Regions from separate parts of the Streptomyces sp. NPDC006332 genome, predicted to be linked through region 1. Evidence: riboswitches for the same ligand, from Rfam matches in the RefSeq annotation. Region 1 holds a riboswitch; the other holds the start of a gene.
The links. A riboswitch is a leader RNA that binds a small molecule or an ion and turns the genes downstream of it on or off. The one in region 1 is predicted to bind thiamine pyrophosphate.
Positions count from the first base shown of each region.

Region 2: it holds a riboswitch for thiamine pyrophosphate, as region 1 does, so the genes downstream of both, ABZ027_RS12990 (thiamine ABC transporter substrate-binding protein) here and thiO (glycine oxidase ThiO) in region 1, are expected to answer to the same signal.

Region 1 covers NZ_JBEXRA010000010.1:197,367-200,760, reverse strand. The annotation lists gene ABZ027_RS12505 (thiazole synthase) at 1-606, opposite strand, end outside; gene thiS (sulfur carrier protein ThiS) at 610-810, opposite strand; gene thiO (glycine oxidase ThiO) at 807-2,033, opposite strand; TPP riboswitch at 2,031-2,142, opposite strand; gene ABZ027_RS12490 (hypothetical protein) at 2,195-2,566, shown strand; gene ABZ027_RS12485 (FAD-dependent oxidoreductase) at 2,599-3,394, shown strand, end outside.
Region 2 covers NZ_JBEXRA010000011.1:115,666-119,059, reverse strand. The annotation lists gene ABZ027_RS13000 (cytidine deaminase) at 73-516, shown strand; gene rlmN (23S rRNA (adenine(2503)-C(2))-methyltransferase RlmN) at 653-1,759, shown strand; TPP riboswitch at 1,784-1,889, shown strand; gene ABZ027_RS12990 (thiamine ABC transporter substrate-binding protein) at 1,975-3,054, shown strand; gene ABZ027_RS12985 (iron ABC transporter permease) at 3,030-3,394, shown strand, end outside.

The DNA of each region.
Region 1 (3,394 bases):
CGCACACCCCAGCTCCATCGCCAGCGCCGCGTCCGAGGCGGTACCGGCCCCCGCGTCCAGGATCACCGGCACCCCCGCGTGCTCGACGATCAGCTGGAAGTTGTGCGGGTTGCGAATGCCCAGCCCGGATCCGATGGGCGACCCGAGCGGCATGATCGCCGCGCACCCGACGTCCTCCAGCTTGCGCGCCAGCACCGGATCGTCGTTGGTGTACGGCAGCACCGTGAACCCGTCGTCGACCAGCGTCTCGGCGGCGTCCAGCAACTCGATCGGATCCGGCAGCAGGGTCCGCTCGTCCGCGATGACCTCCAGCTTGACCAGGTCCGTCCCGAGCGCCTCCCGCGCCAGCCGAGCCGTCAGCACCGCCTCACCGGCCGTGAAACAGCCCGCGGTGTTCGGCAGCACCCGGATGCCGAGCTTCTCCAGCACCGACAGCACCGAGCCGTGCACGCCCGGATCGACCCGGCGCATCGCGACCGTCGTCAGCTCCGTCCCGGACGCGACCAGCGCCCGCTCCAGGACCTCCGGGCTGGGCGCGCCGCCCGTACCCATGATGAGACGGGACGTGAAGGACGTACCACCGAGGACAAAGGGGTCGTCGGCCATGGGTCAGCCTCCTTGGACGGCGGTGAGGACTTCGACGCGGTCTCCCTCGGCGAGGGACGTCGAGGACCATCGTGCGCGCGGGACGACGGTTTCGTTCAGGGCGGCGGCCACTCCGGAGGGGGCCACGGTGAGGGAGCGCACGAGCGTGTCCAGGGCGGTGCCCGGGGCGAGCTCGCGCGGCTCGCCGTTGACCGAGACGTTCATACCGGCAGCTCCGTTCGGACGGCGCTGAAGCGCTTGGGCGTGAAGGGGCGGGCCTCGTCCGGGAGTTCACCGGTGACGAGGGCGTGCGCCAGGACGTCGCCGGTGACCGGGGTGAGCAGCACGCCGTTGCGATAGTGCCCGGTGGCCAGCAGCAGCCCGTCCAGACCGGTCGGGCCGAGCAGCGGCGCGTTGTCGGGGGACCCGGGGCGCAACCCGGCCCGGGTCTCGGTGAGCGGCAGCTCGGTGATCCCGGGGACCAGCTCGTGGGCGTCCCGCAGCAGCTCGTACACACCGCCCGCGGTCACCGTGGTGTCCCAGCCCAGTTCCTCGCTGGTGGCGCCGACGACCAGCTCGCCGTTGCTTCTGGGCACCAGGTAGACCTGGCTGCCGCGGACCACGGCCCGCACCGTCCGGCTCAGGAACGGCGCGTACCGCTCGGGCATCGTCAGCCGCACCACCTGCCCCTTCACCGGCCGCACGGGCGGCAGGACGTCCGGGGGGACCCCCGCGAGGCGCCCGCTGAGGCTGCCGGCCGCCAGCACCACCTGTCCGGCGCCCAGCGTCACGCCCTCGCGCGTGACGACACCCCTCGCCCGCTCCCGTACCACCGACAGCCGTTCGGCCCAGGTGCGGTGGAAGGCGACCCCGGCCCGCTCGCACGCGGCCACCAGGGCGTCGGCCAGCCGCCGCGGATCGATCTGGTGGTCACCGTCGACGCGCAGCCCGCCGCGCACACCCGGCGCCAGCATCGGCTCCAGGCGGCGGCACTCCCGCCCCGACAGCCACTCGGAGTCCAGCCCCGACTGCCGTTGCAGGGCGTGCAGTTCGCGCAGGTGGGCGCGGTCGTCGGCGTCCAGCGCGACGGCGAGCGTGCCGCTGCGGCGGTAGCCGAGGTCGCGGCCGGTGAGGTCGGTGAGCTCGGCGGCGAAGTCCGGATAGCGGCGGGCCGACTCCAGGTTCAGGCCGAGCAGGGTCTGCTCGCCGTAGTGCAGTTCGGTGACGGCGGCCAGCATCCCGGCCGCCACCCGGGCGGCGCCGCCGCCCGGTTCGGGGTCCACCACGGCCGTGGCGAACCCGCGCTGCGCGGCTCGCCACGCGGTGACCAGGCCGATGATGCCGCCCCCGACGACCAGGACGTCCGAGGCGCCCGACCTGGCGTCGGAGGTGCCCGGGGTGTCTGACGGGACGTCTGAGGTGGCCGATGGATCTGGCGTACGCGACATGGGCGTCCAGCCCCTCCCTTCGCCGGCATGACCCGGATCAGGTTCGTACGGTCGGAGGCCGCCAGCCTCCCTCTCAGCCCGGTGCGTCCGGGCTCCCGCGAGTGCTTTACGTTGGCCACCCTAGCCCGACCTCGTCCCCCTCAGTAAGGGAGCCTTTGCCCGTGCCACGCCCGCCCGCCCCGCCCCGCAGATCTCTCGACGGACTCGTCCTGGCCCCCGTCGCCGACCAGGCCCCAGGTCAGGTGGGCACCCGCACCCGGTTCACGTACCACGAGAAGGACGGCGAGATCTGGGCCGAGTACGCGGGCGGGGACGTCGTCCGCGGCCACCTCGTGGGGACGCGGGAGGGCGACCGCCTGGACTTCCGGTACGTACAGCTCAAGCACGACGGGACGACGTCCTCGGGGCACTGTGTGTCGGCGGTCGTCGAGCTGCCCGACGGTCGCGTGCGGCTGGAGGAGAACTGGGAGTGGGAGTCGCAGACCGGTAGCGGAACGAGCGTTGTGGAGCAGCTCACGGAGCACACCCCCTGACTGACTGTTCGTCAGTTGTCTAAGGTGATCACGTGAGCGAGCAGACGCAGGACCAGGGAACCTCCGCGAACCGGCGGGTCGTCGTGGTGGGCGCGGGCATGGCCGGGGTGCAGACCGCGGTCGCCTTACGGGAACAGGGCTTCACCGGCACGGTGACCCTGATCGGCGCGGAGCCCCACCAGCCGTACGACCGCCCACCGCTGTCCAAGGCCGTGCTGCTCGGCAAGGCCGAGAGCACGGCCTTCGACGTCGACTTCGACGCTCTCGGCATCGAACTGCGGCTCGGACGCGAGGTGGTGGGCGTGCACCCCGGCGAGCACCGACTGGACACCGCCGAGGGGCCGGTGCCGTACGACGTCCTGGTCCTCGCGACCGGCGCCGAACCCATCCGGCTGCCGGGCGCCGAGGGCGTGCCCTCGGTCCACCTGCTGCGCACCCTGGACGACGCCGAGCGGTTGCGCCCGGTACTGGCCCGGCAGGACGACATCGTGGTCGTCGGCGCGGGCTGGATCGGCGCCGAGTTCGCCACGGCCGCCCGCGAGGCCGGCTGCGCGGTGACGGTCGTCGAGGCCGCGGACCGTCCGCTGGCCGGCGCGCTGCCCGCCGAGGTGGCCGCCCCGATGGCCTCCTGGTACGCCGACGCCGGCGCCGTTCTGCGCACCCACGCGCGCGTGGCGCGTGTCGAGCCCGGGGCGGTGCTCCTGGACGACGGCTCGCGGCTGCCGGCCGGCGCCGTGGTCGTCGGCATCGGCGCCCGCCCCGCCACGGCCTGGCTGTCCGGCTCCGGCATCACCCTCGGCGCCCACGGCGAGGTCGTCGCCGACGAGC
Region 2 (3,394 bases), on a different contig from region 1:
CGGCGGGGGCCCTGCGCGCAACCAGGCGTCACAGTCAGGACTGAGTGAGAGTGCTGTGTCAAACTCCTGCGCATGAAACTCGACCAGGCACTCGTGGATGCGGCCATGGAACTCATGGATCGACGCTGGCCGGCGGGTGAACCTGGCGGTGCGGCCGCTGTACGGCTCGCCGACGGCGGCATCTTTACCAGCGTCGGTCTGGACAACATGCACGGCTCGGTCGCGCTCTGCCAGGAAACCGGGGCATTCATACAGGCCTACACCCAGGACCGGGCCGTCACCGCCTCCGTCTGCGTCTCCCGTGACCTGGAGCGCGGCAGAATACTGATCTTGCCGCCATGTGGCGTCTGCCAGGAGCGGCTCGCGCTCTGGGGGCCGTCCGTCGAAGTCGCCGTCCCGCAGGAGGACGATCCCACTCGGTGGGAGGGGCGGACACTCGCGGAAGTGAACCCCTACTACTGGGGTTCGCAGTTCACCGACGGGCGGTGGCCTTCCCAAGCGGAGCACGCCGAGTGATGACACCCTCGGGCCCCTCCACGAATTTCTCGGCCGTCCAAGGCCGACCGACGCCGACAGTCGGCACCCACGGGTGACCACCCCCACCCCACTCCGGCCTGGGCAACCGGAGTTGATCTGCGACACTGGGAGGGTTATGCCTGCACCCGGAGAACTCACTTTCGTCGCCCCCCGCGGAGCCAAGAAGCCGCCGCGGCATCTCGCTGACCTCACGCCCGCCGAGCGTAAAGACGCGGTGGTCGCTGTGGGGGAGAAGCCGTTTCGTGCCAAGCAGCTGTCGCAGCACTACTTCGCGCGGTACGCGCACGACCCGCAGGAGTGGACGGACATCCCGGCCGGTTCCCGCGGCCGGCTGCAGGAGGTGCTGCTTCCGGAGTTGATGTCGGTCGTGCGGCATCTGTCGACCGACCAGGACACCACCCGCAAGACGCTGTGGCGGCTGTTCGACGGGACGCTCGTCGAGTCGGTGCTGATGCGCTACCCGGACCGGGTGACCATGTGCATCAGCTCGCAGGCGGGGTGCGGGATGAACTGCCCGTTCTGCGCGACCGGGCAGGCGGGGCTGGACCGGAACCTGTCCACCGCCGAGATCGTGCACCAGATCGTGGACGGCATGCGGGCGCTCAGGGACGGCGAGATCCCCGGGGGCCCGGCGCGGCTCAGCAACATCGTGTTCATGGGCATGGGCGAGCCGCTCGCCAACTACAACCGGGTCGTCGGTGCCATCCGGCGGCTCACCGACCCCGAGCCGGACGGGCTCGGGCTCTCGCAGCGTGGGATCACCGTCTCGACGGTCGGACTTGTCCCGGCGATCAACCGCTTCGCCGACGAGGGCTTCAAGTGCCGTCTCGCGATCTCGCTGCACGCGCCCGACGACGAACTGCGCGACACCCTCGTCCCCGTGAACACACGGTGGAAGGTGCGCGAGGTCCTGGACGCCGGCTTCGAGTACGTCGAGAGGTCCGGGCGCCGGTTGTCCATCGAGTACGCGCTGATCCGGGACATCAACGACCAGGCGTGGCGCGGCGACCGGCTCGGGCGGCTGCTGAAGGGCAAGCCCGTGCACGTCAACCTCATTCCGCTGAACCCGACCCCCGGGTCGAAGTGGACCGCCTCCCGCCCCGAGGACGAGAAGGCGTTCGTCGAGGCGATCGCCGCCCATGGCGTGCCGGTCACCGTACGGGACACCCGTGGGCAGGAGATCGACGGGGCGTGTGGTCAGCTCGCCGCGACCGAGCGGTAGTGTGGCGATCGTACGTACATCTACATATTCCGACAGGGGAGCGCCACAGCGCTGAGAGTGCGGCACCGGCCGCAGACCCTCTGAACCTCGCCCAGGTCATTCTGGGTAGGAAGTTCGGTCACTACTCGAGCTGTTGCGCCCTGCCCGGGAATCCTCGGTCCGTCCGAGGGCCCGGGCAGGGCCGCGTCTCTTCCTGGTAACCCAGGAGGAATCCAGTGAGCATCACCCAGAAGGCCACCGTCATGGTCGTCGGACTCGGTCTTGTCACGCTCTCCGCGTGCGGGTCCGGGTCGTCCGACGGCGGTGGCGGCGGCGACTCCAAGACCGTGACCCTCGTCAGCCACGATTCATGGGTCGTGTCGAAGAACGTCCTCGCGGACTTCGAGAAGCGCTCCGGCTACAAGGTCAGGGTCCTCAAGGACGGCGACGCCGGCCAGGCCGTCAACAAGGCGATCCTGACCAAGGACAACCCGCAGGGCGACGTCTTCTTCGGCGTCGACAACACCCTGTTGTCCCGGGCGCTCGACAACGGTCTCTTCCAGTCGTACGAGGCGAAGGGCTCGGACCAGATCCAGCCCCAGTACCGGGCCGATCAGGACAAGCACCGGATCACCCCCATCGACACCGGCGACATCTGCGTCAACTACGACAAGGCGTACTTCAGCGAGCACAAGCTGGCCCCGCCGGCCTCGTTCGACGACCTGACCAAGCCGGCGTACAAGAACCTCCTCGTCACCGAGAACGCCTCCACCTCCTCCCCGGGGCTGGCCTTCCTCCTCGGGTCCGCGGCGAAGTACGGCGACGGATGGCCGGACTACTGGAAGAAGCTCAAGGCCAACGGCGTGAAGGTGGTCGACGGCTGGGAGCAGGCCTACAACGAGGAGTTCTCCGGTTCCGCCGGCGGCAAGAAGGCCAAGGCCGACCGGCCCCTGGTCGTCTCCTACGCGTCCTCGCCGCCCGCCGAGGTGATCTACGCCGACCCGAAGCCGAAGACCGCGCCCACGGGCGTCGCCTCCGGCACCTGCTTCCGCCAGGTCGAGTACGCGGGCCTGCTGAGCAACGCGTCGAACACCAAGGGCGGCAAGGCGCTCCTCGACTTCCTGCTCACCAAGGAGTTCCAGGAGGACATGCCGATGAACATGTTCGTCTACCCGGTACGCGAGGGCGCCCAGGTGCCGAAGGAGTTCACCGAGTACGGGCCGCAGGCCAAGGATCCCAAGACCATGGACCCGGCCCGGATCGCCGACAACCGTGACCAGTGGGTCAAGTCGTGGACCTCGCTCGTACTGAAGTGATCCGGCCTGAAGTGACCCGGCGCTCCAAGCAGAACGCGGCGCGGCTCGGGCTCATCGCCGTGCCCGTCGCGTTCTTCGCCGTGTTCTTCGCCTATCCCGTGGCCGCGATCGTCGCGCGAGGCCTGAAGGTCGACGGTGTGTGGCGGCTGGGACGGATCGCCGACGTGCTCGGGCAGTCCGACATCCGGCACGTGCTGTGGTTCACCACCTGGCAGGCGCTCGCCTCCACCGCGCTCACCCTGCTGGTGGCGCTGCCCGGCGCGTATGTCTTCGCCCGCTTCGACTTCCCCGGCAAGCAGGTCCTGCGGGCGGTCGTGACGGTCCCCTTCGTGCTGCCGAC